One region of the Geodermatophilus sp. SYSU D00710 genome, then DNA from elsewhere that is predicted to be linked to it. Evidence: predicted binding sites of a transcription regulator. Region 1 holds the regulator's gene; each other region holds the start of a gene.
The links. Region 1 encodes LexA, which represses DNA repair genes until DNA is damaged. Its sites were predicted from a motif close to TCGAACANNTGTTCGA; they were not measured.
Positions count from the first base shown of each region.

Region 2: the regulator LexA is predicted to act here: its motif matches at 3,191-3,206, upstream of ACI78U_RS17910 (DUF222 domain-containing protein).
Region 3: the regulator LexA is predicted to act here: its motif matches at 7,026-7,041, upstream of ACI78U_RS12080 (DUF222 domain-containing protein).

Region 1 is NZ_JBJGYX010000028.1:11,798-21,293, forward strand. It holds gene ACI78U_RS14125 (hypothetical protein) at 1-64, opposite strand, end outside; gene hflX (GTPase HflX) at 220-1,686, shown strand; gene ACI78U_RS14135 (phosphatase PAP2 family protein) at 1,799-2,542, shown strand; gene ACI78U_RS14140 (hypothetical protein) at 2,514-3,599, shown strand; gene lexA (transcriptional repressor LexA) at 3,676-4,464, opposite strand; gene ACI78U_RS14150 (LysM peptidoglycan-binding domain-containing protein) at 4,738-5,400, shown strand; gene ACI78U_RS14155 (hypothetical protein) at 5,513-6,130, shown strand; gene nrdR (transcriptional regulator NrdR) at 6,609-7,157, shown strand; gene ACI78U_RS14165 (vitamin B12-dependent ribonucleotide reductase) at 7,277-9,496, shown strand, end outside.
Region 2 is NZ_JBJGYX010000044.1:12,400-21,895, reverse strand. It holds gene ACI78U_RS17920 (putative bifunctional diguanylate cyclase/phosphodiesterase) at 1-560, opposite strand, end outside; gene ACI78U_RS17915 (acyl-CoA dehydrogenase family protein) at 704-2,353, opposite strand; gene ACI78U_RS17910 (DUF222 domain-containing protein) at 2,350-3,093, opposite strand; gene ACI78U_RS17905 (DUF222 domain-containing protein) at 3,403-4,047, opposite strand; gene ACI78U_RS17900 (SRPBCC family protein) at 4,135-4,530, opposite strand; gene ACI78U_RS17895 (cupin domain-containing protein) at 4,527-4,874, opposite strand; gene ACI78U_RS17890 (competence/damage-inducible protein A) at 4,871-6,154, opposite strand; gene ACI78U_RS17885 (hypothetical protein) at 6,454-7,212, shown strand; gene ACI78U_RS17880 (serine/threonine protein kinase) at 7,226-8,863, opposite strand; gene ACI78U_RS17875 (serine/threonine-protein kinase) at 8,878-9,496, opposite strand, start outside.
Region 3 is NZ_JBJGYX010000021.1:57,689-67,184, reverse strand. It holds gene ACI78U_RS12100 (bifunctional metallophosphatase/5'-nucleotidase) at 1-978, shown strand, start outside; gene ACI78U_RS12095 (methionine synthase) at 1,036-2,061, shown strand; gene ligA (NAD-dependent DNA ligase LigA) at 2,122-4,272, shown strand; gene ACI78U_RS12085 (class I SAM-dependent DNA methyltransferase) at 4,279-5,010, opposite strand; gene ACI78U_RS12080 (DUF222 domain-containing protein) at 5,078-7,021, opposite strand; gene ACI78U_RS12075 (ACT domain-containing protein) at 7,170-7,835, opposite strand; gene gatC (Asp-tRNA(Asn)/Glu-tRNA(Gln) amidotransferase subunit GatC) at 8,028-8,360, shown strand; gene gatA (Asp-tRNA(Asn)/Glu-tRNA(Gln) amidotransferase subunit GatA) at 8,357-9,496, shown strand, end outside.

The DNA.
Region 1 (9,496 bases):
GGACCTCGAGGCCGGCCGGGTCGCGGCCCGGGTCCTCGACGCCGGCGTCACTGCTGGTGCTCACGGGGTGCCCCTCTCGTCGGTGCTGCGGACGGTCCCGACCTACCCGGCTCCCGGCGGGATGCACCTGACCCGTTCCGGTGTTGCACCCGGTGTATGACGACTGCACAGACGACAACCCAGGTGACCACTGACGACGCGCGTGTCACGCTGGACGCGATGACGACCGCCTCCCGCAGCACTCCGATCGACGACCAGCAGGCCGTCGACCCCCGTCCCGCGCCGGCCGGCCAGTGGGACGACGACACCGACGACACCACCGGCTCGTACGACCTCGAGGCCCGCGGCGCGCTGCGCCGGGTGGCGGGCCTGTCCACCGAGCTCGCCGACATCAGCGAGGTCGAGTACCGGCAGCTGCGCCTCGAGCGCGTCGTGCTGGTCGGCGTGTGGACCGAGGGCACCCAGGCCGACGCCGACCGGTCGCTGGCCGAGCTGGCCGCGCTCGCCGAGACGGCGGGCTCGGAGGTGCTCGAGGCGGTGAGCCAGCGGCGGGACAAGCCCGACGCCGGCACCTACGTGGGCTCGGGAAAGGCCGGCGAGATCCGCGACATCGTGGCCGCGACCGGCGCCGACACCGTGATCTGCGACGGCGAGCTGACCCCCGGCCAGCTCAACGCGCTGGAGCGGATCCTCAAGGTCAAGGTGGTCGACCGGACCGCGCTGATCCTCGACATCTTCGCCCAGCACGCCACCAGCCGGGAGGGCAAGGCCCAGGTCGAGCTGGCGCAGATGCAGTACATGCTGCCGCGCCTGCGCGGCTGGGGTGAGTCGCTGTCCCGGCAGGCCGGTGGCCGCGTCGCCGGTGGTGGCGGCATCGGTACCCGCGGTCCCGGTGAGACGAAGATCGAGACCGACCGGCGGCGGATCCGGTCGCGGGTCAGCAGGCTTCGCCGCGAGATCGCCGGCATGGCCACCGCGCGGGCGACCCAGCGCTCGGCGCGCGGCCGCAACGCCGTGCCGAGCGTGGCGATCGCCGGCTACACCAACGCCGGCAAGTCCAGCCTGCTCAACCGGCTCACCGGTGCCGGCGTGCTGGTGGAGAACGCGCTGTTCGCCACCCTCGACCCGACGGTGCGCCGCGCGCAGTCGCCCGACGGCCGCGAGTACACCCTCACCGACACCGTCGGGTTCGTGCGGCACCTGCCGCACCAGCTCGTCGACGCCTTCCGCTCGACGCTGGAGGAGGTGGCCGGCGCCGACCTGCTGCTGCACGTCGTCGACGGCTCCGACCCCGACCCGCTCGGCCAGATCGACGCGGTGCACGTGGTGCTGCGCGAGATCGACGCCGCGGCGGTGCCCGAGCTGATCGTCGTCAACAAGGTCGACGCCATGACCGAGGACGACGTGCTGACCCTGCGCCGGGCGCTCCCCGGCGCGGTGTGGGTCTCGGCGCGGACCGGCGAGGGCATCGAGCGGCTCCGCGAGGTCGTCGCCGCCCGGCTGCCGCACCCGGACGTCGAGGTCGAGGTGCTCGTGCCCTACGACCGCGGCGACCTGGTGGCCCGCGTCCACCGCGACGGCGAGGTCTTGAGCGAGCAGCACGAGGCGGATGGCACCCGGCTGAGCGCGCGGGTCGACGGCGGCCTGGCCGCGGCGCTGGAGCGGTTCGCCGTCCCGGTCGGCTGACCGGCCGCGGCGCTCGCCCGCCCGGGTGACCGGCTGCCCGCCGGCCACCCGGGCGGCTCGCCGTCCCCCGCGGCGAGGTCACGGCCGGGTCACGGCCCGGTACCGTGGCCGCGTGACCAGCGGCGTGGTGCGTCGGGGGAGGGGAGCGCCGGCCGACGGCGACCCGTCGGCCCCCGTCCCCGCCGTCGTGACCCCCGGACGGCCGCCGTGGTGGCTGATGATCCTGTCGCTCGTGGTGACCGTGGGCGTCACCGTCGACCTGCTCAGCCGGGGTGTCCTCGAGCGGCTCGACCTCGAGGTCTCCGAGATCGTCAGCCAGTGGGGGCTGCGCGACTCCCCGGTCTACTGGCCGGTCTGGGCGGTGACCCAGATCGGCGGACGGGGCACGATCCTCGTCGTCCTGGCCGGCCTGGTCGGCTGGCTGTGCATCCGCCGGCGGACGCTGCTGCCCCTGGTGCGGGTGCTCGTCGCCCTCGCCCTGCTGACCGTCGTGGTCTACGCGTTCAAGTTCGGCACCGGTCGCACGGCGCCCGCCTATCCCGGCTCGTTCTTCCACCGCGACGGCGCCAGCTACCCCTCGGGGCACGTGGCCAACGCCGTGCTCATGTGGGGCGTGGCCCGCTGGCAGGCCGTCGAGTACCGGCTCGCGCCGCCGGTGCAGCGGACGCTGTGGTGGCTCAGCGTCGTCGGGCCGGTGGCCACCGGGATCGCCATGGTCTCGCTGGACTTCCACTGGGTCACCGACGCGGTCGTCGGGGCCGCGGTCGGGATCCTGCTGCTGGGCGTGGTGCACGCACTCGACGCAGTCGTGCTGTCACGCTGGGCGAGTGCCCGCGTCGGCCGTCCTCCCGCGTAGCGCGCGGGCGTCCGCCCCGCGCGCACCGGCCGCCGTCCTCGGGCTCGCGCTGGGGCTCGCCCCGGTCCTGCTGCCGGCGGCCTCCGCGGCCGCCGAGGAGGCCGCGCCCGCACCGCGCTGCCAGGTGACCGACCCACGGCTCGCTGAGCTCTCCGGGCTCGTCGACGTCGGCGACCGGATGCTGGCCGTCGCCGACGGCGGTGAGCGGGTGACCGTCGCGGTGCTCGACCAGACCTGCCGGGTCGTCGACGAGACCGTCGCGCCGCTGGACCCCTACGACCCCGAGGACCTCGGCGTCGGACCCGACGGCACCGTGTGGCTGGCCGACACCGGGGACAACAACGCCACCCGGGGGACCGTCGCCCTCATCGCGCTGCGGCCCGACGGCGCCACGGCGCTGTACCGGCTCACCTATCCCGACGGCCCGCACGACGCCGAGGCACTGCTGGTCGCGCCCGACGGCACGCCGTACCTGGTCACCAAGGAGGTGCTCGGGGCGAGTCACGTCTACCGGCCGGCGGCGCCGCTGGTCGACGGCGGCACGGTCGCGCTGGCCGACGTGGGCACCGTGGCCTTCACGCTCACCGGGACGCCGGGCGGCCCGGTGGGGCGTGCCGGCCAGTTGCTGGTGACCGGGGGCGCCGTCGCCCGCGACGGCAGCCGGATCGCGCTGCGGACCTACACCGACGCCTACGTCTGGCCGCTCGCCGGGTCCGACGTCCCGGCCGCGCTGGCGGGCGAGCCGGCGCGCATCGCGCTGCCCGAGGCACCGCAGGGGGAGGCGGTGTCGTTCACCGCCGACGGCGCCGCGCTGCTCGTCGCCGGGGAGGGACCGCCCGGCGACGTCACGGTCGTGCCGATCCCGGCCGGGGCCGCCGCGTCGTCGTCACCGGCGGGGACCTCGACGGCGACCTCGACGGCGACCGCGCCCGCCGACGGCGGCACGGACGTCCCCCCGATCACCGCCGCGCTGGTGGCGGCCGCCGTCGCCACGGTGGCGGTGTGGATCGGCGGCCGCCTGCGCCGGCGGCGGGCGGCCGCGCCACCCACCGGCTGAGCCCGCGGCCACGCGGGCCCGGCTCCCGCCGACCGGCGCGGCGGGAGCCGGGCCCGCCTGGGGTCGGGCGGTGGGGTCAGACGCGGCGCAGGACGGACACCACGCGGCCGAGGACGGTGGCCTCGTCACCCGGGATGGGCTCGTAGGCCGGGTTGTGCGGCAGCAGCCACACGTGCCCGTCGCGCCGCTTGTAGGTCTTGACCGTGGCCTCGCCGTCGAGCATGGCGGCGACGATCTCGCCGTTCTCGGCGGTGGGCTGCTGGCGCACGACCACCCAGTCGCCGTCGCAGATCGCCGCGTCGACCATCGAGTCACCGGCGACGCGGAGCATGAAGAGGGTGCCCTCGCCGACCAGCTCGCGCGGCAGCGGGAAGACGTCCTCGACGGCCTGCTCGGCCAGCACCGGGCCGCCGGCGGCGATCCGGCCGACCAGCGGCACGTAGGTGGGCGCGGTGCCGCCGTCGGCGGCGGCCGGCGCGGCCGGTGCGCCCTCGGTGGCCGTGTCCCCGGGCAGCCGCACGTCGAGCGCGCGCGGGCGGTTGGGGTCGCGCCGCAGCCAGCCCTTCTTCTGCAGCACCGAGAGCTGGTGGGCCACCGACGACGCCGAGGACAGGCCCACCGCCTCGCCGATCTCCCGGACCGAGGGCGGGTAACCGCGGCGGTCGATCGAGTCGCGGATGACCTCGAGGACCCGGCGCTGCCGCTGGGTCAGCCCGTCGCCGGCGTCGCCCCGGTCGGGGAACGACCGCACCGCGGCGGTCTGCCCCCCGGCGCCGTCGGCAGCGGTGTCCGTCCCCCGCCGGCCTCCTCGCCGGGTGGCCGTACCCCCGCGCGTGCCCTGGCCGGTGCCGCTCGTGCCCGCCACGTCTCCTCCTCGCCGGCCGTGTCGCCACGGCCCTCGTGTCCCGCCCGCCGCCCGGAGGACCCGGCCCCCGGACGCCGGGAGGTGCCGGCGTCCGGGGGAACGGGCGGACGGCTGCTGATCGGACCGTAGCGCCTCGGGCCCGGTACTTCAAACGTGTGTTCGAAACCCGTCGGAGGTGTCGGGTCGACCCCGTCGGCCCCATGCGGTAGACATCGCACAGACGTTCGATCGAACGCGTGTTCGACGGCGGTGGGGCGACGAGGAGGAGTGGTCATGGGCAGCGTGCACCAGGCGGTTCTGGAGTTCGACGCGGCGGTCCGGGTCCCCTGGCGGCCGCTGCTGGCGGAGGGGGCCGTGCGCGGGACCGCGGCCCCGCGCCGGCAGGCACCTCCCCCGGCCCCGCGTCGCCCGGCCCAGGGCGCTCCGGCGTCGCCGCGGGCGGCCCTGCCGGGCTCGGGTCCGCGGATCACCGGGCACCTGCGGCCGGTGCCCGACCGCCCGGCCGCGGCGCCCGTCCGTGCCACCGGTCCCGCCGCGGGGCCGGCCGCCGAGGCGCCCCGCACCCGCCGGGCACCGGCGCGGCCGGGGGGCCGGCCGGTGCGCTGCGAGCCGGCCCGGGCCGGCCGCGGTCCGGCGGCGCCGGCCCCCGGCCCCGTGCGGCTGACCCACCGCGGGCGCCGCCTGGTGGCCGTGCTGGTCCTCGCCGCGGGCGTCGGCGGCGCGGTCCTGGGGCGGGAGGTGCTCGCCCCCGAGCAGGGCCTGCGGCTCGCCGGGGAGAGCAGCGTCGTCGTGCAGCCGGGTGACACCGTGTGGTCGATCGCCGGCGAGGTCGCCGGCCCGGAGCAGGACGTGCGCGTCGTCGTCGACGCGATCGAGGAGCTCAACGACCTCGAGGACTCGGCGGTGGTCGCCGGTCAGGTGCTGCGCCTGCCGTGACCGGGACGGGGGCACTCCCCGGACAAGTGACGAGACCGCCCGGCCCGGTTCGTCAACCATCGGTGTCCGGTCGCTCACGCATCCGGCTCGGACGAACACATACGGTGAGGACGTGTCAGCAGCCGTGAACAGCAGGGCAGCGGTGTCGTTCGGGTCGCCGCAGGACGTCGAGGTGCTCGTGGACGGCGCCTGGGTCGTGGGCGCGATGCTCGGCTGGCGGCACGACGACACCGGCGCGTGCGAGGTCTGGGTGCGACTGCGTACCGAGGTCCCGGGCGTCGTCGAGGGCGCCGGGACCTGGGTCGAGCTGGCCGCCGTCCGGCTGCCGGAGCGCCGGCTCACGCTGGCGCCGGCGGTCACCGCGCACACCGCCGTCACGGCTTCCGCTCCCGGGGGGCCCGTCACGGCCGCGATGTCCGTCGTCCGCCCGGTCGGTGTGCCGGCTGCTGACCGCCCGCGCCGTTCCCGCCGGCACTGTGCCGACGTGACCGCCGAGCAGCCGGCCGTCGGCGCGGAGGCGCCGGGCCGGCACCGGGCTCCCTCCGCGGCCGGCGCCGGCCGACACCGCGCGGTCACCGCCGAGATGCCGGCCGTCGGCGTGCCCGTCGCCACCCCTGACACGGCCCTCGCGCCGGACGGGGAGCCCGACCTGCTCACCCGGCCGATCCGCCTGGGCGACCTGGTGCCGAACCCGCGCGGCAGGCGTCCCGCGGTGCGCCCGTCGGTCTGAGCGACCCCTCCCCGGCGTCCCGCGCCCTCCCGGACCCGCCGGCGGCGTCGCCCGACGGTGCCGGGCCGTGCACCGCGCGGCCGCGTGTCCGTGGCCGCTCCGTACACCCGGCAGTCCTGTCCCGCGCGCCGATGCGCGGGCGCCGCGGCGTGTCGTGTGACGGGTGGGAGAGGTGGTCGCGCCTGGTCACCGCGAGGTCACGACCGCATCTCGGCGGAAGAGACACGCCCGGCGTCGGCTTGCAGATGTTGTGGAGCCCGGCCTACTGTCCCCCTACATCTAGTGGTCACGACGGAGGGAGTCCTCCACAGGGCGTCCTCAGGTCATCCCCGGGGTGTCCACCGGATGTCCCCAGAGGGGTCCACAGCAGAGGGCGGCGAGGCGCGGTGGCCGGTGGCATCCGGCCGTCCGCCGGTACGTCCCACCCGGCGCCGGGGAGACCGGCACCGAGCCCGTCCGCAGAGGGAGGTGAACCGCAGTGCGCTGCCCCTTCTGCCACAACCCCGACAGCCGGGTGATCGACTCGCGCGAGGCCGACGAGGGTGCCACCACCCGCCGCCGTCGCTCCTGCCCCGCCTGCGGCCGCCGGTTCACCACGGTGGAGGAGGCCGTCCTCGCCGTCGTCAAGCGCAGCGGGGTCAGCGAGCCGTTCAACCGCTCGAAGGTCGTCGCGGGCGTGCGCCGGGCCTGCCAGGGCCGGCCGGTCGACGAGGACCAGCTCCAGCAGCTCGCCCAGCAGGTGGAGGACGCCATCCGCGCCAGCGGGGTGGCCGAGGTGCCCAGCCACGAGGTGGGCCTGGCGATCCTGCGGCCGCTGCGGGAGCTCGACGAGGTGGCCTACCTGCGCTTCGCCAGCGTCTACCGCGCCTTCAGCTCGGTCGAGGACTTCGAGAAGGAGATCACCGAGCTGCGCGCGCGGCACCACACCGGTGGCACGCCACCGCTGCCCGGCATGCAGCTCGACCCGCCGCCGCGCCGTCGTGGCGGGCGCGGCCAGGCCGGCACCAGCGGCGCCGCCACCCCCTGACCACCGGCCGGCAGCGTCGCCGGACCGTCCAGCACCACCTCAGAACCGTCAGCACCAACCGCTAGGAACAGGGTGGCTCTCTTCCCCAGCCGCCTGGACCACTCACCGAGGGAGAGCTCGTGACCGAGATCGAGGACCGCCCGGCAGGCCGCACGCGTCGTGCCCCCAAGGCGCCGACCCGGGGGAAGGGCCTGAAGGTCAAGCGCGTCTACACGACCGCCGGGGTCCACCCCTACGACGAGGTGGCCTGGGAGCGCCGCGACGTCGTCATGACCAACTGGCGTGACGGCTCGGTCAACTTCGAGCAGCGCGGTGTCGAGTTCCCTGCCGAGTGGAGCATCAACGCCACCAACATCGTCACGACCAAGTACTTCCGAGGCGCCGTTGGGACGCCGCAGCGGGAGACCAGCCTGCGCCAGCTCATCGACCGGGTCGTCCTGACCTACGGCGCCGCCGGCCGTGAGCACGGCTACTTCGCCACCGAGGGCGACGCCGAGGTCTTCGAGCACGAGCTGACGTGGATGCTGCTGCACCAGGTGTTCAGCTTCAACAGCCCCGTGTGGTTCAACGTCGGCACCAGCGCCCCGCAGCAGGTCAGCGCCTGCTTCATCCTCGCCGTCGACGACACGATGGACTCGATCCTCAACTGGTACCGCGAGGAGGGGCTGATCTTCAAGGGCGGCTCCGGCGCCGGCCTGAACCTCTCGCGCATCCGTTCGTCCAGGGAGCTGCTGTCCTCCGGCGGTACCGCCTCGGGTCCGGTCAGCTTCATGCGCGGCGCCGACGCGTCCGCGGGGACGATCAAGTCCGGCGGCGCCACCCGGCGCGCGGCCAAGATGGTCGTCCTCGACATCGACCACCCCGACATCGAGGAGTTCATCGAGACCAAGTCGCGCGAGGAGGACAAGATCCGCGCGCTGCGCGACGCCGGGTACGACATGGACCTCGGCGGCAAGGACATCACCAGCGTCCAGTACCAGAACGCGAACAACTCGGTCCGCGTCTCCGACGAGTTCATGCGCGCGGTCGAGGACGGCACCGGCTTCGGCCTGCGCGCCCGCCTCGACGGCTCGGTGATCGAGACCGTCGACGCCAAGGACCTGTTCCGCAAGGTCACCCAGGCCGCGTGGGAGTGCGCCGACCCCGGGATCCAGTACGACGACACGATCAACGACTGGCACACCAACCCCGAGACGGGTCGGATCAACGCGTCCAACCCCTGCTCGGAGTACATGAGCCTGGACAACAGCTCGTGCAACCTGGCGTCGCTGAACCTCATGAAGTTCCTGAAGGACGACGGGACCTTCGACGCCCGCACGTTCGTCAAGGCCGTCGAGCTGGTCATCACGGCGATGGACATCTCCATCTGCTTCGCCGACTTCCCGACCGAGCCGATCGGTGAGACCACCCGGGCCTACCGGCAGCTGGGCATCGGCTACGCCAACCTGGGCGCGCTGCTCATGGCGACCGGCCACGCCTACGACTCGCGCGGCGGCCAGACCCTCGCCGCGGCGATCACCTCGCTGATGACCGGCACCGCCTACCGGCGCTCGGCCGAGCTGGCCGGCATCGTCGGCGCCTACGAGGGCTTCGCCCGCAACGCCGACGCCCACGCCCGGGTCATGCGCAAGCACGCCGCGGCCAACGACGCCATCCGCCCGGTCGGCGCCGATGACGCCGACGTGCTCCGCGCAGCCACCGCCCAGTGGCAGGAGTGCCTGGACATCGGTGCCGAGAACGGCTGGCGCAACGCCCAGGCCTCGGTGCTCGCCCCCACCGGCACCATCGGCTTCATGATGGACTGCGACACGACCGGCATCGAGCCGGACTTCTCGCTGGTCAAGTACAAGAAGCTGGTCGGCGGCGGGTCCATGCAGATCGTCAACCAGACGGTCCCGCGGGCGCTCAAGAGCCTCGGCTACCAGGACGAGCAGGTCGAGGCGGTCGTCGAGTACATCGCCGAGCACGGCCACGTCGTCGACGCCCCGAGCCTGCGCCCGGAGCACTACGAGGTCTTCGACTGCGCGATGGGCGAGCGGGCCATCTCCCCGATGGGCCACGTGCGGATGATGGCCGCGGTGCAGCCGTTCATCTCCGGTGCCATCAGCAAGACGGTCAACATGCCGGAGACGGCGACCGTCGAGGACGTCGAGAACATCTACTTCCAGGGCTGGAAGCTCGGCCTCAAGGCGCTGGCGATCTACCGCGACAACTGCAAGGTCGGCCAGCCGCTGTCCGACGCCAAGGCCAAGAAGACCACTGCCGATGGTGGGGCCAAGGCCGAGGTGGAGGCGGCTCCGGTCGCCGCGACGTCGCACCCGGTCCGCCGCCGGCTGCCC
Region 2 (9,496 bases), on a different contig from region 1:
GCCAGCCCCTGCCGGATCCGCGTCACGTAGTCGTCCCCGACGTCGGCCGGCTCCCAGCCGCCCTGGCGGATCCGGTCGGCGTTGCCCGCCCAGACCCGGTTGACCGTGCGGATCCGGCCGTCACCGTCGAGCAGGACCGTGGGCGAGGGCAGCGCGTCGAGCACCCCGGCCAGGTCCTCCAGCCGGCGCGCCTGCGCGGCCTGCTGGCGGTGCCGGGTGTCGATGTCGCGGAGGAAGACCACGACCCCGCCGTCCGCGTCAGGGGAGACGCGGACCTCGAACCACCGGTCGTGCGGCTCGTACAGGTACTCGAAGGCGCACGGGCGGCCGTCGGCGACGGCGGCGTGCACGTGGGACTGCAACCGGGAGCCGAGCACGTCGGGGACGCAGTCGCGGACCGGGCGGCCGAGCAGCCGCGCCGGCGGGCGCTGGAGGAGCTCCGCGAGGGCGGCGTTCACCCAGGTGAAGCGCCACTCCGAGTCGAGTCGGCACACGGCGTCCGGGACGCCGGCCAGCAGGTCCGGTGGTAGGACCGTGCCTGCATGGTCGTATCGCTGCACGCGCTCTCTCTCCCCCTGCCGCACCCCGGGTCCCGCCCAGCGGGCCGCCTCCGGGAACGGACCGGGACGGGATGGGAAGTCGGTCCGTGCGCGACGCCTGTCCGAGAGTAGTGGAGCCGGGAGGGGTCGGGCAGGACCCGTGCTCAGACGCCCGGTCCGTTCCCTCGTGTCGCCGGGACGGCCGACCGCGCGACCAGGCGGGCCACCGGGACGCCGGCGGGGAGAGTGCCCAGCACGGTGCCCCAGTCGCCGCCCAGGCGCGTGGCGCAGAAGGCGTCGGCGACCTCCGGCGGGCTGTACCGGAGCAGCAGGGAGGCCTGCAGGCACAGGGCCAGCAGCCCGGCGACGCGGCGGGCGCGCAGCGGCAGCGCGTCGGGGTCCCCGAGCTCGGCGGAGAGCCGCTTGACGGCGTCGTCGAAGCGCGGGTCGGCGCCGCGGGCGAGCTCGAGCTCGGCGGTGACCGCGGCCAGCGACTCGGCAGAGCGGCCGAGGGCGCGCAGCACGTCGAGGGCGATGACGTTGCCCGAACCCTCCCAGATGCTGTTGAGCGGCGCCTGCCGGTAGAGCCGCGGCAGGCCGGACTCCTCGACGTAGCCGTTGCCGCCGAGGACCTCCATGGCCTCACCGACGACGGCGGGGGTCCGCTTGCACACGAGGAACTTGGCCGCGGCGCCCGCCAGCCGGAGGAACGCCGTCTCGCCGGCGTCGACCGCGGCGGCCAGCCGGATCGCCAGCGCCGTCGCGGCCTCGCTCTCGACGGCGAGATCGGCGAGGACGTTCTGCATGAGCGGCTGGTCGGCGAGCGGGGCGCCGAACGCGCGGCGGTGGCGGGCGTGGTGCAGCGCCTGGGTCAGTGCCGCGCGGACGGTGGCCGCGGAGCCGATGACGCAGTCGAGCCGGGTGGCGTTGACCATCTCGATGATCGTCGGGACCCCGCGGCCGGGGTCGCCGACCAGCCAGCCGGTGGTGCCGTCGAACTCGACCTCGCTGGAGGCGTTGGCGCGGTCGCCGAGCTTGTCCTTGAGCCGCTGGAGGCGGAAGACGTTGCGGCTGCCGTCGGGGAGCACCCGGGGGAGGAGGAAGCAGGACAGCCCCTCCGGCAGCTGGGCGAGCACGAGGAAGAGGTCGCTCATCGGGGCGCTGGTGAACCACTTGTGGCCGGTGAGCGCGTACGTCCCGTCGGCGGCCGGCACGGCGCGGGTGGTGTTGGTGCGGATGTCGGAGCCGCCCTGCTTCTCGGTCATGCCCATGCCGGCCACGAGGCCGGGCTTGGCGGCGGGGTCGGTCAGGCCAGGGGCGTAGTCGGTGCCGGTGAGGCCCGGTCCGTAGCGGGCCGCCAGGTCCGGAGCGGCGCGCAGCGCGGGGACGGCGGCGTAGGTCATCGTCACCGGGCAGCCGTGACCGGCCTCGACCTGGGTCCAGGCGAGGTAGCCGACGGCGCGGCGGACGTGCGCGTGCCGGTCGCCGGCGTCGGCCGCGGCCCAGGCGGTGCCGGCCAGGCCGTGGGCGAACGCGGTCCGCATGAGCTCGTGCCAGGCCGGGTGGAACTCGACCTCGTCGATCCGGTGGCCGTAGCGGTCGTGGGTGCGCAGGACGGGGCGGTTCTCGTCGGCCAGCCGGCCCCACTCGCGCGCCTGCTCGCTGCCCGCCAGCCGCCCCAGGTCGGCCAGCGACGCGAGCGTGGCCTGGTCCGCGTGCCGGAGGCAGGCCTCGGCGAGCACCGCGTCCCCGGCGATCGGGTCGAACCCGGCCAGCGGCGGGACCTGGTTGGTGACCTCGTGCGTGGCGCTCACGGCCGGCACCGTACGACCCCCCGCGCCGGCCCGGTCCACACCCCGCGCCGGCGTCGTCGTCCGGGCACGCAGGCCGGCCCGCCGTTCCACGTGGAACGGCGGGTCGGCGGGTGTCCGTGGTCGGCGGCCGGGTTCAGGCGGCGGTGGCACCGGGGGCCGAGGCAGGCCGTGATCTCCGATCCGTCCGGCCGGTACGTGCGCCATCGGCCATCGGGTTGTCGCTCGACGCGGAAGCCGTGGTGGACCTGGGTGTGGTGCCGCTCGCACAACAGCGCCGAGTTGGCCAGGGAGGTCTCGCCGCCGTCGATCCAGTGCACCAGGTGGTGCACATCGGCCCAGTGGGTCGGGGCGTCACAGCCGGCGAACACGCAGCCCCCGTCGCGCAGCTCGACGGCGCGGCGCAGCTGCCGGCTGCGGCCGAGGTCGAGCGGGGTCCCGTCGGGGCCGAACACCACCCGGCTGATGGCGCCGTCGCAGGCCAGCCACCGGGCCCGGGCGGCGGAGATGGTGGCCCCGAAGCCCATGGTGGCGGTGCCGGGGCCGGTGGCAGGGTCGGCCAGGTCGTCCAGGTCCACCCGCACCGCCACGTGCGGCTTGACCGTGCGCAGCACCGGGAGGGCGCCCGCCGCGAGCGTGGTGTCGGCCCACTGCACCCAGGCGTCCCCCAGCCGCTGCGCTCTGGTGCGCTGGTCGCCGGCGAGCCGGCCGGCCTGCACGTGCGCCTCGAGGGCGGTCTGCACCGTCTCCCCGGAGAACGTCAGGTGGACGGATGCGTCGCCGGGAGGCTCCGGGCCTCAGCTCGGTCAGCCGATCCCAAGGCCAGGCGGAGAGCGAAAGTCGATGAGGTGGTCGTCGCGACCCTTTCCGCAGCGACGGCACACCTGATCTCGATGTTGATCCGGCCCCTGGTGCTCGTCGCGAGGATGCGCGTACACGTAGGAATGGATCCCGAGTCGGCACACCACCGGCTTCCTGGCCATGAGGGACGCTAGGTCTGACGACGGCCCGTCCCCAGAGTCGAAGGCCTCCGCCCTCTACACCGGGGGCATCTACGCCGCCACGCCGCGTGGGACGCACCGGACGACGAGCAGCCCGCCCACGGCGTCGAGGTGCCCGCGGAAGCTCACGCTGCCGTCGGCGTGCCTGACCACCGTCAGCGACCGGCCCTCGGTCGGATCGGGATCGGGCCCGTCCGGGTCGAGGCGGGCCAGGTAGCCGGCCACCGTGCCGGCCAGCTCTCCGTGGGTCTGCAGACCGGCGGCGACGGCGAGCGCGGCGTCGATCTCGGCCAGGTCGACGTCCTGCGCGGCGGCGCGGGCCAGGTTGGTCGGCGTGGCCACCTGCGCGATCTCCGCGGCCTGCCCGGCGGTGATGGTGCCGGCGGCGAACCCGGCGGCGACGGCAGGCAGGTGCTCCAGCGCGCGGCCGGTGTGCACCAGCCTGGATGCCTCCGCCGGGGCCAGGTGCCCGTGTCCGCGCAGCCACGACTGGACCGCCTTGTGCCCGTCGAACTCCGCGGCGCCGGCCAGCTCGGCCTGGCGCACGGTGCGGGCCAGCTCGGCGGCCAGCCGGTTCTGCGCGACCAGCAGGGCCCGCAGCCGCTCGTCGAGTTGCGGGCCGAACACGGCGGTCAGGTCGTCGCCGGCGAGTGCGTCCAGCGCTGTCGACAACTCGATCACGTGTTCGAAGACCACCGCACGGATGAGCCCGTGGCGAGCCGGATCCGCAGGTCAGCAGCTTGTCCACAGATCTCCGTCGGCTCCTGACGCGACCGGGAACGGTCAGTCGAGCGGCCGGACCAGGCGGCTGATCGCCAGCTGCGCCAAGGGGGCGTAACCGACCACGACGGGCAGCGGCCCGGTGATCCGCAGGCCGGTGGTGCTGCCGCCGTCGGGACCGTCGGACACCCAGTGCAGGAGGTGCAGCCGCACCGGGCCGGCCCTCACCGTCCACGCCCACCGTCGCGCGGCCTCGTCCACCGACTCGACGACGAACGGCAGGCCCACCGCGGCCGGCCCCCGCACCCGCCCCGTCACCCCGGCGGCCAGCCGCGGGACCGGCACCTGCACGCCGGTGATCTGCGGCGCCCAGGTCGGCCACCGCGCGGGCTGCGCGTAGCGCTCCCACACCTCGGCCGGCGGCTCCGGCCCGGTGGCGTGCAGGGTCAGGGCGGTCACGGCGCCTCCTCGACCAGCGGGACCCGGCACTGCACGACGACGGCGAGCAGGCCGTCGTCGGTCCCGGACGCGTGCTCCTCCCCCGGCTCCCACACCGCCGCCTCACCGGCCGCCAGCGGGCGCCGGGCGCCGTCCGCCCCCGACACCCAGCCGCTGCCCTCGACGGCGAGGAAGAGCTGCCAGAGCCGGGTCGGGTGGCGGCCGACCGTGCCGCCGGGTGCCAGGCGGACGACGTCGACGGCGAACCCGTCCTGCGGCCGCCCGACGAGCGCGGCCCGCACCAGCGACGCGCCGACGCTGCCGAACTCCGTCAGCGGACGGGCGGGCGCCCTCGACACCCTCACGCCGGCGGACCGCCGATGAGCAGCTGCCGCAGCAGGTGCAGCGCCAGGACCACCGCCCGCTCGCGCACCGCCGTCCGCGACCCCCGCAGCCGCACCGACCGCGCCTGGGCCCCCGACGGCCCGATGACGCTCAGGTGCACGGTGCCCACGGGCTTCTCCGGCGTCCCGCCGCCGGGACCGGCGATGCCGGTGATGCCCACGCCGACGTCGGCACCGAAGCGTGCCCGCGCGCCCTCCGCCAGTGCCTGCGCCACCTGCGGGCTCACCGCGCCGAACTCGGCGAGCATCTCCCCCGGCACGCCGACGAGCTGCTCCTTCGCCGAGTTGGCGTAGGAGGTGATCCCGCCGAGCACCCACGCCGACGACCCCGCCCGCTCGATCAGCCGGGCCACCAGAAGGCCGCCGGTGCACGACTCGGCGGTGGCGATGGTGAGCCCCTGGCCGAGCAGCGCGTCCGCGACCAGGTCGTCCAGCGTCGGGCCGGTGGAGAAGAGCGTCGCCGCGTAGTCCTCGGCCAGCACCGCGGCCAGCCGGTCGTAGGCCGGCTGCGCCTCGGGCGGGAAGCGGGTGACGATCTCCAGCTCGCCCTCGCGCAGGCACGTGGTGATCTCCAGCCCGTCGAGCTCGGCCTCGTGCTCGCGCAGCGTAGCCGCGAGCTGGGCCTCCAGCGTGCCCCACAGCCGCACGGTCTCCTGCCGCACCTCGGTGGCCCCGGCCAGCGCCGCCCGCACCGGTGCGGCGGCCAGCGCCGCCGGCCACATGCCCTGCAGCTCCGACGGGGGCCCGGGCAGCACGACGACGACCGGCCCGGTGCGCCCGTCCGCCGGCGGGACGACGAGGCCCGGGGCGGTGCCCACCGGCTCGAGCACGGTGGCGCCCGCCGGGACCATCGCCTGCTTGCGGACGCCGGCCGCCGTCGCCTCGGGGTCGGCCCGCCAGCCACGGCGGGCCATCAGCCGCTCCACGATCGCGGCGACCCGCTGCTCGAGGTCGGGGTCGACGGCGAGCCGGCGGCCCTGCACCTCACCGACGAGGGCGGCGGTCAGGTCGTCGGCGGTGGGTCCGAGCCCGCCGGTCGTGATGACCAGGTCGACGCCGGCCGAGGCGAGGTACCCCAGCGCCCCGCGCATGTCGTCGGGCCGGTCGCCGACCACGAGGACGGCGCCGACGTCGACGCCGGCCTGCCGCAGCTCCTCGGCCAGCCAGGGGCCGTTGCGGTCGGCGACCCGTCCGGTCAGGACCTCGGTGCCGGTGACGACGATGCCCGCGCGGGTGACCACCCGCCCGACCCTAGAAGGACCCCCGTGCCCCCCGCCGCTCGCGAGCTAGCAGCCAGACCCGTTGATCCGCTGCCGAGTGAGCGGTTGTCGCCGCCCGACGGGGCGTGTCGGCGCGTGTCGTCGACCGCGAGTGCTCACTCGGGTCGCCAGGGCGCGGCGCGGTCGGGCGGCGAGGGCGGAGACCGAGGGCCCCGACGGCCGGACCCGCCGACCCACCTCCGCGGCCCCGCGGACCGCCCCGGTTAGCGTGCAGGGGAGGGCCCGACCCGGTCCACCGCCGACCGCCTGGAGGAACGACCGTGACCGCCTCGACGCCGCCGGCCGGCCCGCGCACGCAGGAGATCGCCATCCCGCCGGCCGGATCGGCCCCCGCCGACCCGGCCGTGCACGGGGCGACCGCCGTCGGCGCGGCCCACGAGCACACGACGCCCGCCGCGGCTCCCCTGCCGCCGCCAGCCTACCCGACCACCGCTCCGCAGCCCGCCGTCGTCGAGCCGGCGACCGCCGTCGCGCCGCCCGCGGGGATCGCGGTCGACGGCCCGCAGCCCACCGGTCCGCTGGACTCCTTCTTCGGCGCACCGCCGCCCCCGCCGGCGGCCCAGCCGGCCGCGGCCGCACCGCCGGCCGGCGCCCCCGAGGCGGGGATGCCGTCCCCCCGCCGCGCCGCGCGCGCCCCCCGCGCCCCGCGGACGCCGCGCGACCGGGCGGTGCTCCTCACGACCGGCCTCGGCGTGCTGGGCCTCGTGCTGCTCGAGCTCGGGCTGGCGCTGCGGCTGGGCGGTCAGGTCCTCTGGTCGGACCTGCCGCTGTGGTCGGCGTTCGCGACGCTCGCCGCGCTGGTCGCCGTCGTCGGCCTCGCCGCGAGCCTGCTCCCGGGCGGGCGGCTGGGCCCGGCCGTCGGCGACCGGCTGGCCCTCGGCGGCCTGGCCGGCCTGGCGGTGTTCTGGGTGCTCATCGCCCTGCCCCGGGTCGACTCCGACCGCGGGTTCCTGCTGACCGCGGCGCTCGGGGCGATCGGCGTGGCCGTCTGGCTGGCGCCGTCCCGCCGCGGCAGCTGAGGACGGCGGCGGGTCAGTCGTCGCGCCCCCGGCCCCCGCCGTTCCCGTTGCCGTTGCCCCCGCCGTTCCCGTTGCCGTTGCCCTGACCGGGGCCCTCCCCGTCGTCGGGGTCCTCGGGCTCGTCCGGCTCGTCCGGGCCGTCGGAGTCCTCGGGGGCCTCGGGTTCCTCCGGCTCGGGGACGGCGGGCTCCGGAGCGCCGGGTGCGACCGGCGCGACAGGAGCCGGCGCGACGGGCTGGGGAGCGACCGGGGCCGGGGTGGCCGGCTCGGCGGTGACCGGACCCGGGCCGGATCCGCCGGTGGAGAACCCGCCGCCCGTCTGCCAGCCCCGCGACCAGGGCGCCTCCTCCACCGGTGCCGGCTGGGGCTCCCGGGTCTCCGGCGGGGCGGACGGCGGCGGGGGCGGCGCGACCGCGACGGTCAGCGTGACCGGGTCGCCGGGTGCCAGCAGCCCCACCGGTGTCACCGCGAGCACGGTCCCCGGCACTGCAGTGCCGTTCTCCTCGGTCACGCGGGTCACCCGCAGGCCGGCGGCCACCAGCTCGTCCTCGACCTCGTCGGCGAGGCGCCCCACGGCGTCGTCCCGGCGGAGCTCCAGGCCCGTGGGGGCCGCGTCGGCCACGGCGGCCGGCGGGGTGCTCGACCCGGTCCCGGCCAGCTGCAGGACGCCGACGCCCAGGACGGCGCCCGCGGCGAGCGTGCCGACCGCGGTGAGCGCCCGGGCGGCGCGCGGCCGGCGCGGTGGTGAGCCGGCGAGGCGCGGCGCGCCGAGCGGCAGGGGTGCGGTCACGGGCGCCGGCGCGGGCGGCAGCGGGCTCCCGGTGCGCACCGCGTCCACGACCTCGAGCAGCGCCGCGCCGTCGGCGGGACGGCCGGCCGGGTCCTTGACCAGCATCCGGGCCACCAGCTCGCGCACCGGCGCCGGGACGACGTCGGGCAGCTGCTCGGGCTCCTCGCGGATCTGCCGCAGCGCGATCTGGACCGGGTTCTCGCCGTCGAAGGCGCGCCGCCCGGTCAGGCACTCCCACGCCACCATGCCGAGCGCGTAGACGTCGCTGGCCGGGCCCGCCTTGCCGCCGGCGGCCTGCTCGGGCGACAGGTAGTGCGCGGTACCGACCACCTGGCCGGTGCGCGTGAGCGGCATGCTCCCGGCCGACCAGGCGATGCCGAAGTCGGTGATGCGGACGACGCCGTCGCGGCCGACGAGCAGGTTCCCCGGCTTGACGTCGCGGTGCACGACCCCGGCGGCGTGGGCCGCCGCGAGGCCGGCCGCGGTCTGCCCCACCAGGTCCAGCACCCGGTCGGGCGGCAGCGGCGCCTCCCGGGCGAGCAGGGCCGACAGCGGCTCGCCGTCGACGAGCTCCATCACCAGGTGGGCGCAGACCAGGCCGTCCTCGTCGACCTGCTCGCCGTAGTCGAACAGCGCGGCGATGTTGCGGTGCGTGAGCCGCCCGGCCAGCTGCGCCTCGGTGCGGAAGCGGCTGCGCACGGTGTCGTCGCCGCTGTACTCCGCGCGCAGCAGCTTCACCGCGACCCGGCGGTCGAGCAGCGTGTCGCGTCCCCGCCAGACCTGCCCCATGCCGCCGGTGGCGATGAGGGCGTCGAGCGCGTAGCGGCCTCCGACCACCCGCCGCGTCGAGCTCCCGGTCACCGCCACTCCCTCGATCAGGCCTGCGGCGATCCTGCCCCAGGCGAGGCGGTGCCGCTCGCCGTGGAGGACTGCGGCGACTCGGAAGTCACGGGGGCCGACGGCGAGGTCGGCGTGGGTGTCCCGGTCGCCGTCGCCGACGGGGTCGTCGCCGGGGTCGTCGGGGTCGTCGGCCGGGTCGGCCGGGGGGATGCCGACGTCGTGGGCGTCGCCGTGTCGGTGGCGTCGGGCGCCGTCGTCCCGCCCGCGGTGGTGGGCGCGGCCGCCGGGGCCGGCGCCGGGGCCTGGTCCGGCGCCGGGGCCGGCGTCGTCCCGGTGGAGCCGGTCGGCTCCGCGGTGGGCTGGGAGACCTGACCGGGCGCGGCGGCGCCGCTCACCGGCGACCACTGTCCCCGGTCGCCGTCCCCGTTCCACCACCCGTCGTCGTCGGCCGGCGGCGCCACGGCGAAGGTGACGACGACGTCGTCGCCGGCGCGGAGCACGACGCCGCTGGGCGAGACCGCGAGCACGCGGCCCGGGACCGCGCGGTCGGTGACCTGCTCCCGGCGCTCGACGGCGAGGCCCAGCGCGGACAGCTGCGTGGCGACGTCGTCGACCGGCCGGCCGAGGTGGTCGCTCTCGAGGACGAGCACGCCC
Region 3 (9,496 bases), on a different contig from region 1:
GAGGGCGGCGCGGTCACCGACCCGAACGCCGCGCCCGCGGTGGACAACTGCACCGGCCTGACCGGCCCGATCATCGACATCAACGCCCGCACCTCCGCGGCGGTCGACCTCATCGTCAGCGCGCACAGCCACACCGCCTACAACTGCCGGCTCGCCGACCCGAGCGGCCAGCCGCGCCTGGTGACCCAGGCCGGGTTCTACGGCCGGCTGCTCACCGACATCCGGTTGACGATCAGTCGCACCACCGGCGACGTCGTCCGCTCCGCCACGTACTCGGCGACCAACGTGCCGGTGACCCGCGAGGCCGCCGACCCCGAGGTGCAGTCGATCGTCGACTACTGGAACGCCCGCGCCGCCGAGACGCGCAACGTCGTCGTCGGCGAGGCGACCGACTTCATCGGCAACTCGGTGTCGGCCCAGCGCCGCGCCGAGCAGCCCATCGGCAACCTCGTCGCGGAGGCCCAGCTGCAGGCGATGCAGCAGGAGCAGTTCGGCTTCCCGGTCGTGGCGTTCATGAACCCCGGCGGGGTCCGCGCGAACATCGAGGCCGGCGAGGTGACGTTCGGTGAGCTGTTCGCCGTCCAGCCCTTCGGCAACACGGTCAACGCGATCACGCTGACCGGCGCGCAGATCGACGACGTGCTGGAGCAGCAGTTCCAGGCACCCGGCGGCCCGCGCAACAGCCAGCTGGTCCTGGGCACCTCCGAGGGCTTCGCCTACACCTACGACCTCGACCTGCCCTACGGCGAGCGGGTGGTCGACACCTCGATCAGCATCGACGGCGTCACCGTCGACCCGGCCGCCTCCTACCGCGTCGTCGCCAACTCGTTCCTGACCGCGGGCGGTGACTCGTTCACCGCCTTCACCGGCGGGACAGGGCTGACGGTCGGACCGGTCGACGTCGACGCGCTGGTGGCCTTCTTCGAGGCCAACTCCCCGGTCAGCCCGCCGGCCGCCGACCACGGCACGGCCATCTGACCGACCGCACCACCCGGCCGTCCGGGCCACGGCGGCGGCGGTACTAGCGTCGCCGCCGTGGCCACCCCGACCGAGCCCGAGACCAACCCCGACCCGAGGCCGGTCCCCGCACCGTGGGGGCCGGCCTCGGGCGTCGGGTCGCTGCCCGGGACCGACCCGGCCGAGGCGCTGCGGGTCGTCCTCGGCGAGCTGCCCGGGCTGCCGCACCTACCCGAGCTGCCCGCCCGCGGTCCGGGTGCGGACCTGATCGGGCGCAGCGCGGCCCTGCTGGTCGACCTCGCCGTCGACCTGAACCCGGCCGGGTGGCGGCTGGTGCCGCGCCCCGGGATCGACCTGCGGCGGGCGCAGGAGCTGCTGGCCCGCGACCTCGACGCCCTGCACGACGTCGCCGGGGACCACCGCGGGCCGCTCAAGGTGCAGGCCGCCGGTCCCTGGACGCTGGCCGCCGGGCTGGAGCGGGAGCGCGGGGAACGGGCGGTGGTCGACCCCGGCGCCCGGCGCGACCTGGGTCAGTCGCTGGCGGAGGGCATCGCCGCACACGTCGCCGCCGTCGCCGCCCGCGTCCCGGGGGCGCGGGTGGTCGTCCAGCTCGACGAGCCGTCCCTGCCCGCGGTGCTGCAGGGCGGCCTGCCGACGGCGAGCGGGTTCGGCCGGCTGCCCGCCGTCGACGCGCCCGACGTCGAGAGCGAGCTGGCCGCCGTCGTCGCGGCGGTCCCCGGGCCGGTCGTCGTCCACTGCTGCGCCGACCGGGCGCCGCTGGACCTGCTGCGCGCGGCCGGCGCCGCCGCGCTGTCGTTCGACCTCGGGCTGGTGCAGGACCTCGACGCACTGGGGACCGCCGTGGAGGCCGGCACCCACCTCTTCGCCGGTGTCGTGCCCGGTACCGACGCGCCGCTGCCCGCGCCGAAGGCGACGGCCTCGCGGCTGCGGGCCTGGTGGCGGGAGCTGGGGTTCCCCGCCGACGACCTGCACCGGGCGGTCACCCTCACCCCGTCGTGCGGCCTGGCCGGGGCGAGCCCCGCGTACGCCCGCGCGGCCATGGCCCACGTCCGCGAGGTGGCCCGGTACCTGCTGCCGGAGTGACCGACACCCGATCGGGCAGTGCAGGGGTCGGCGTCGTACCCGGCGGATACGGTCGACGGCGTGAGCACGGACGCCGAGCTGGACACCCCGCAGGTCGCCGCGGTCGCCGACCGGGAGGACCTCACCGAGGTCCCCGACGACGCGCGCACCCGACACCGGGACCTCTCCGAGGAGCTCGACCGCTACGCGTTCGCCTACTACGTGCGCGACGAGCCGCTGGTCAGCGACGGCCAGTACGACGAGCTCATGGCCGAGCTCAAGGCCATCGAGGCCGAGCACCCGGCGCTGGTCACCCCCGACTCGCCGAGCCAGAAGGTCAACGGCGGGTTCACCGCCACCTTCGCCCCGGTCGCGCACCTGGAGCGGATGCAGAGCCTGGACAACGTCTTCGACGGTGACGAGCTGTCGGCCTGGGCGAGCCGGGTGGCCCGCGACGCGGGTGCCGGTGTGGCGTGGCTGTGCGAGCTCAAGGTCGACGGCGTCGCGGTGGCGCTGGTGTACGAGCGCGGCCGGCTGGTGCGTGCGGCCACCCGCGGCGACGGCACGACGGGCGAGGACGTGACCGCCAACGTCCGCACGATGGACGACGTCCCGCAGCAGCTCACCGGCGACGACCCGCCCGAGCTGATCGAGGTCCGTGGCGAGATCTACTTCCCGGTGAGCGGTTTCGCCGAGGTCAACGCCGGCATGGTCGAGCAGGGCAAGGCGCCCTTCGCGAACCCGCGCAACGCCGCGGCCGGGTCGCTGCGGCAGAAGGACCCGCGGATCACCGCCTCCCGGCCGCTGCGGCTGGTCGTGCACGGCCTCGGCGCCCGCCGCGGCTTCGAGGCCGAGCGGCAGTCGGAGGCCTACGAGCGGCTGCGCGCGCTCGGCCTGCCGGTCAGCGACCGGTTCGAGGTGGTCGACGACCTGGAGGCGGTGCGGGCCTACATCGAGCGCTACCGGGAGCAGCGGCACTCGGTCGAGCACGAGATCGACGGCGTCGTCGTCAAGGTCGACCAGGTCGCCCTGCAGCGGCGGCTGGGCTCGACGGCGCGGGCGCCGCGCTGGGCCATCGCGTTCAAGTACCCGCCGGAGGAGGCGACGACCAAGCTCCTCGACATCCGGGTCAACGTCGGGCGCACGGGCCGGGTGACGCCGTTCGGCTACATGGAGCCGGTCAAGGTCGCCGGGTCCACCGTGCAGCTGGCCACCCTGCACAACGCCAGCGAGGTCAAGCGCAAGGGCGTCCTCATCGGCGACACCGTCGTCATCCGCAAGGCCGGTGACGTCATCCCCGAGATCCTCGGACCGGTGGTCGCCGCGCGGACCGGCGACGAGCGCGAGTTCGTCATGCCGACCCACTGCCCCGAGTGCGGTACCGAGCTGCGGCACGAGAAGGAGGGCGACGCCGACATCCGCTGCCCCAACGCCCGGTCCTGCCCGGCGCAGCTGCGGGAGCGGGTGTTCCACATGGCCGGCCGGGGCGCGTTCGACATCGAGGTGCTCGGCTACGAGGCGGCCATCGCGCTGCTGGCCGAGCGGCTGCTCGAGGACGAGGGCGACGTCTTCGACCTCACCGAGGAGGCGCTGTCGCGGACGACCTTCTTCACCAAGAAGGACGGCACCCTGTCGGCCAACGGGCAGCGGCTGCTGGCCAACCTGCAGGCCCGCAAGGACGTCCCGCTGTGGCGGGTGCTGGTGGCGCTGTCGATCCGGCACGTGGGGCCGACCGCCGCCCAGGCGCTGGCCCGTGACTTCCGCTCGCTGGACCGGATCACGGCCGCGTCGGAGGAGGAGCTGGCCGCGGCCGACGGCGTCGGTCCCACGATCGCCCGCTCGGTGCGCGACTGGTTCGCCGTCGACTGGCACCGGGGCGTGGTGGAGAAGTGGCGGCGGGCCGGGGTGCGGCTGGCCGACGCCGGTGAGGACGCCCCGCCCGGGCCGCTGACCGGCACCACCGTGGTCATCACCGGCTCGCTGCGCGACCTCTCCCGCGACCAGGCCATCGCCGCGGTGCAGGAGCGCGGCGGCAAGGTCACCGGCTCGGTGTCGAAGAAGACCGGCTTCGTCGTCGTCGGCGCCGACCCGGGCAGCAAGTACGACAAGGCCGTCCAGGCGAAGGTGCCGATCCTCGACGACGACGGGCTGCGCGTGCTGCTCGACGAGGGCCCCGAGGCCGCCCGCGCGGTGGCCACCATCGGCGACGGCAGCGAGCCGGCGGGGGAGTGACGCCGGTCAGGCGGGCTTCTGCCAGACCGAGACGTGCGACCGGCTGTCGTTCGTGAACGGCCGGCGGTGCCAGTCCTCCCAGCGGTCCGCGAGGGTGAGGCCCGCCAGACGCGCCATGAGGTCGAGCTCCGCGGGCCACACGTAGCGGAACGGCACCGAGACGACCTCCAGGCGCCCGTCGGTGACGGTGTAGTGGTGCGAGACCAGCCGCTGCTCGGCTACGTCGTACTCGTCGAAGCCGAGCCGGGTCGGTGACAGCCGGAACGGCCGCGCCCGCTCGCCCGGGGGCAGCCGCTGCAGGTCGGGGACGCCGACCTCGACGACGAAGTGCCCGCCCGCGCGCAGGTGCCGGGCGGCGTTGACGAAGCAGGCGACCTGCTCGTCCTGGCCGGTCAGGTTCATCACCGTGTTGAAGACCAGGTAGACGAGCGTGAAGGTGTCGTCGACGGTCGCGGACGCGAAGTCGCCGACGGTGACCGGGATCCGCGCCCCGCCTGGCTTGGCGCGCAGCCGGGCGACCATGTCCGGCGACAGGTCGATGCCGTGCACCGGGACACCGCGCTCCTGCAGCGGCAGCGCCAGGCGGCCGGTGCCGATCCCGAGCTCGAGGGCGGCGCCGTCGCCGGCGAGGCCGGCGAGCAGGTCGACGGCCGGTCCGATCACCGCCGGGTCGAACATCTCGGCCGACGCCGCGTCGTAGCGCTCGGCGACGGCCCCGGCGAAGTGGTCGACGGCCATGGCGCCACCGTGCCGGGCCGGCCCGCTCCGGCGCCACCGGTTTCCGGTGCCGGACCCGTCGCCGTGGTCAGTAGGGCGGTGGGGTGGTGGTCGCGGTGAGGCCGGACGGGGTGGTGACGGTGAGGGTGCCGTCGGGGGCGAGGGTGTGTCGCCAGCCGGGGGCCTGGTGCTTGCCGCGGTGGTGGCCGGTGCAGTAGCCGGTGAGGTTGGCCGCGGTGGTGGGTCCGGCCGGCCAGGGAACCGCGTGGTCGAGCTCGCCGGCGCGGGGGACGGGGCGGCGGCAGCCGGGGAAGCGGCAGCGGCGGTCGCGGGCGCGGACGTGCCGGTCCAGCGCCGCGCCGGGCCGGTAGCCGGCGGTGGGTCCGGGGGCGGTGAGGCCCTGGCCGCGTCGGTGGGCGCGGTGCAGGGCGGGCAGGTCGGTGAGGGCCAGCAGCGCGCCGCCGGCCGCGTGGGTGAGCGCGATCCGGGGCCGGTCGGCCAGCCCGCCACCGCCGGTGGCATCCAGCAGGGCGGCGAGGTCGGCGCGGGCGGTGTCGGTGGCCGCGGCCAGCTGGGCGAGGACATCCCCGGCGGCGGTGATCCGGCCGGCGGGACTCGCCGCCCAGGCCGCCTCGTCGGTGGCGTCGGCGCGCTGCGCGGTGGCCACCGTGCGGCGGGCGTGGCCCAGGGCGCGCTCGAGCCCGAGCAGCGCGGCACTCGCCTGGTCGACGGCGCGGTCGGCGCGCGCCCACCAGCCATCGGGACTTGGGGTGTCGCCGGGGTCGGGAGACGTGTGGGGTGGCGGGTCGTCGCCGGAGTCCGGTGGCGGGCCGTAGAGGTGGTCAGGTGGCTCGTCGTCGACGTAGCAGGGGGCTGGTTCGGCGTCGAACTCGCCGGCCAGCACGCGGCGTTCCATCCGCGCCCACCAGGCCTCCAGCTCGGCCTGCTCGCGGGCCTCCCAGCCCAGGACGTCGTCCCCGCCGGAGGCCGGCTTCAGGTCCGTGGCAGTCGGCTCCGGGTCGCTCGGCCCTGTCTTGGTCAGATCCGGGTCGGTCGGCTCCGTGTCAGCCGGCTCCGTGTCAGCCGGCTCCGTGTCGGTCGCCGTGGCGTCGGCGGCGGCCCGGTGACCGGTGAGGGCGGCCAGCAGCGCGCGGACCAACTCGGCCGGCACCACCTGCCCGTCGACCTCACACGCGGCGTCCCCGCCCAGCAGCGCCCCCACCGGGGCGACCACGGTCAGCGCCACCTGCACCGGCGGCAGCCCCGTCTCGCCGGGGCGGAGCACCAGGTCGAGCAGGCAGTCGGCCATCTTCTGCCCCCGGCTGCGGCCGTCGGCGGGCAGCGCGTCGGCACAGGCACCCAGCGCGGCGAGCAGGGCGGCGGCCTCGGGGGTGGTCAGCAGCGCTGACACCACGCTCATCCCCTCCACCCGGTCCGGGCCGGCCGACACGCCACGCCGGCGCACCGCGCGGAGCAGGTCATCGGCCGCGGTGCGGGCGGTGCGCTTGAGCACCTCGCGGCGGACCTTGTCGCCCAGCTGCGCCGGCGTGGTGTGCCGCCGCGCCGCCCAGGCCAGCAGATCCCGCTCCAGCTGCGTACGAACGGTGTCGTCGGTGATCGGGGCGACCCTGCCGATCAGCGGGCCCAGGTGCCCCACGTGCAGCGCCCCCGACTCCAGGGCGGCCAGCGTGCCCGGCAGCCGGTGCACCAGGGTCAGCGACCGCTCCAGCAGTGCCTGCGCCGCCTGGGTGGACAGCGCCAGGGCCACCGCGAGTTCGTCGGTGGCCCACTCGCTCACCGGCCGCAGCAGGTCAGAACGGGCGGCCCACCGCTCGGCCGACATCGCCCCGGGCGAGCCCGGCGGCCGATCGGCCGACGCCGGCCGGGACGCGGCGAACGCGGCCACCGCCCGCGCCCGCAGCGCGGTCTGCCGGGCGATCTCCCGGTCGGTGGCCTGCACCGCCCCCAGCGGCCCCGACGCCCACCCCGCGGCAGGAGCGGGTGCATCGCGCACCGGAGAGGCAGTCGCCATGTACTCGATCATATGTTCGAACGAAGTGTCGATCAAGTCCTGTGGATAGGAGAGGTGCAGCTCAGAGGCGGGTCCAGGTCGGCAGGAGGTGGCCGACCGTGGCCACGACCCCCGCGAGGACGCCGGTCCGGACCGACACCGCCGGTGTTCAGGCCGGCGGGAGGTGGGCGACCGTGGTCGCGATGCCCGTCAGGTGCGCCAGGCGCAGCAGCTCCGAGCGGCGGAACGCCGGTCCGCCCGAGCGGCCGAGGACCACGGCGGTGCCCGGGTCGCCGAAGGGGGCCGCCATCATCTCGATCGCCATCTCCCGCCAGCGCTCGGGCAGCCAGTCGTCCTCGCTCGGCAGCAGCCGGGGTGAGGTGAGCGGCAGCCACGGCAGCGCGAGGCCCTCGAAGGCCGGGGCGGCGTCGGAGGCCGCGAGGACCTCGCACGCGCCGTGGGGTGCGCGCAGCACCGCCGCCCAGCTGCCGTGGAACACCCGCGGCAGCTCCGCGGCGAGCAGCTTCACCGCGGTGCCCTCCGCCGAGCGCGCCAGCGCCTCGAGCAGGTCGAGCTCGCGGTGGGTGTCGAGCGGGCCGGCGAAGGGCCGCAGGGACTCGACCTGCACGCCGGGCACCGCCTGCGCGGCGGTGATGAGGCTGTCGGGCAGCCGGCCGGGCGGCAGGTCGACGACGACGTCGTCGACGGCCACGCCGCCGCCGCGCTCCAGCACGTCGAGGGAGACGATGTCGACCCCCGCGTCGCCCAGGGCGGTCGCCACCGCGCCGAGCAGGCCGGGGCGGTCGGGGACGACCAGCCGCAGGAGATAGGACACGGTTCCTCCGCTGACGACGTCGAGGGGCAGACGATCCGCGTCGATCGGTGTGCCGGAGCAGCTTCCCGCACCGGGCGGCCCCCGGTCGAGCCCGCCCCCGCCGCGGGCCGGGGCGCCACCGCCCGCGCGTACAGTGACCGGGTTGCGTCCCTGGCGCCGGCACGGCGCCGACGACAGGAGTCCCGCCCCAGCATGAGCACCGAGCCCACCAGCGACCGCGGAGCGGCGCCCGCCCTCGGCCGCCAGGACATCGCGCACCTCGCGCGGCTGGCCCGCCTGGCCGTCACCGACGAGGAGCTCGACCGCTTCGCCGGCCAGTTGGGGGCGGTCCTCGACGCCGTGGCCCAGGTGCAGCGCGCCGACGTCGCCGACGTCACGCCCACCACGCACGCCGTCCCGCTGACCAACGTGCTGCGCGCCGACGTCGCCACCCCGTGCCTGCCCCGCGACGTCGTCCTGGCCGGCGCCCCCGCCGCCGAGGACGGCCGCTTCCGCGTCCCGCGCATCCTGGGGGAGGAGGAGTGAGCGACCTCACTGCCCTCACCGCCGCCGAGCTGCAGGCGGCCCTGGCCGCCGGCGAGACGTCGTCGGTGGAGGTCACCCGCGCCCACCTCGACCGGATCGCCGCAGAGGACGGCGCCCTGGGCGCCTACCTGCACGTCGACGAGGAGGCGGCGCTCGCCCGCGCCGCCGAGGTCGACGCGTCGGGCACCGCGGGCACCGGCCTCGCCGGCATCCCGGTCGCGCTCAAGGACGTCTTCGTCACCGAGGGCGTGCCCACCACCAGCGGCTCGCGGATCCTCGAGGGCTGGCGCCCGCCCTACGACGCCACCGTCGCCCGCCTGCTCAAGGACGCCGGCACCGTGCTCCTGGGCAAGACCAACATGGACGAGTTCGCCATGGGCTCGTCCACCGAGAACTCGGCCTACCGGGCGACCCGCAACCCGTGGGACCACGACCGGATCCCCGGCGGCTCCTCCGGTGGGTCGAGCGCCGCGGTCGCCGGCCGGCTGGCGCCGCTGGCCCTCGGCACCGACACCGGCGGCTCGATCCGCCAGCCCGCCGCGGTCACCGGCCTGGTCGGGCACAAGCCCACCTACGGCTCGGTGTCGCGCTACGGGCTGATCGCCTTCTCCTCGAGCCTCGACCAGGCCGGGCCGATGGCCCGCACGGTCGTGGACGCCGCGCTGCTGCACGAGGCCATCGGCGGGCACGACCCGCGCGACTCCACGAGCATCGACGCGCCGGTGCCCACCGTGGTGGAGGCCGCCCGCCGCGGCGCCGGCGGCGACCTGTCGGGCCTGCGCGTCGGCGTGGTCCGCGAGCTCGGCGGCGAGGGCGCCCGCGAGGGGTACGAGCAGGGCGTGCTCGACCGGTTCGCCGAGGCGGTCGCGCTGCTCGAGGCCGCCGGGGCCGAGGTGCGCGAGGTGTCCTGCCCCTCGTTCGGGCTGGCGCTGCCCGCGTACTACCTCATCGCCCCCAGCGAGGCGTCGTCGAACCTGGCCCGCTTCGAGGGCATGCGGTTCGGCATCCGCGTGGGCGACGACGGCAGCCGCGACGTCGACGAGGTCATGGCGCTCACCCGCGAGCAGGGCTTCGGCGCCGAGGTCAAGCGGCGGATGATCCTCGGCACCTATGCGCTGTCGGCCGGCTACTACGAG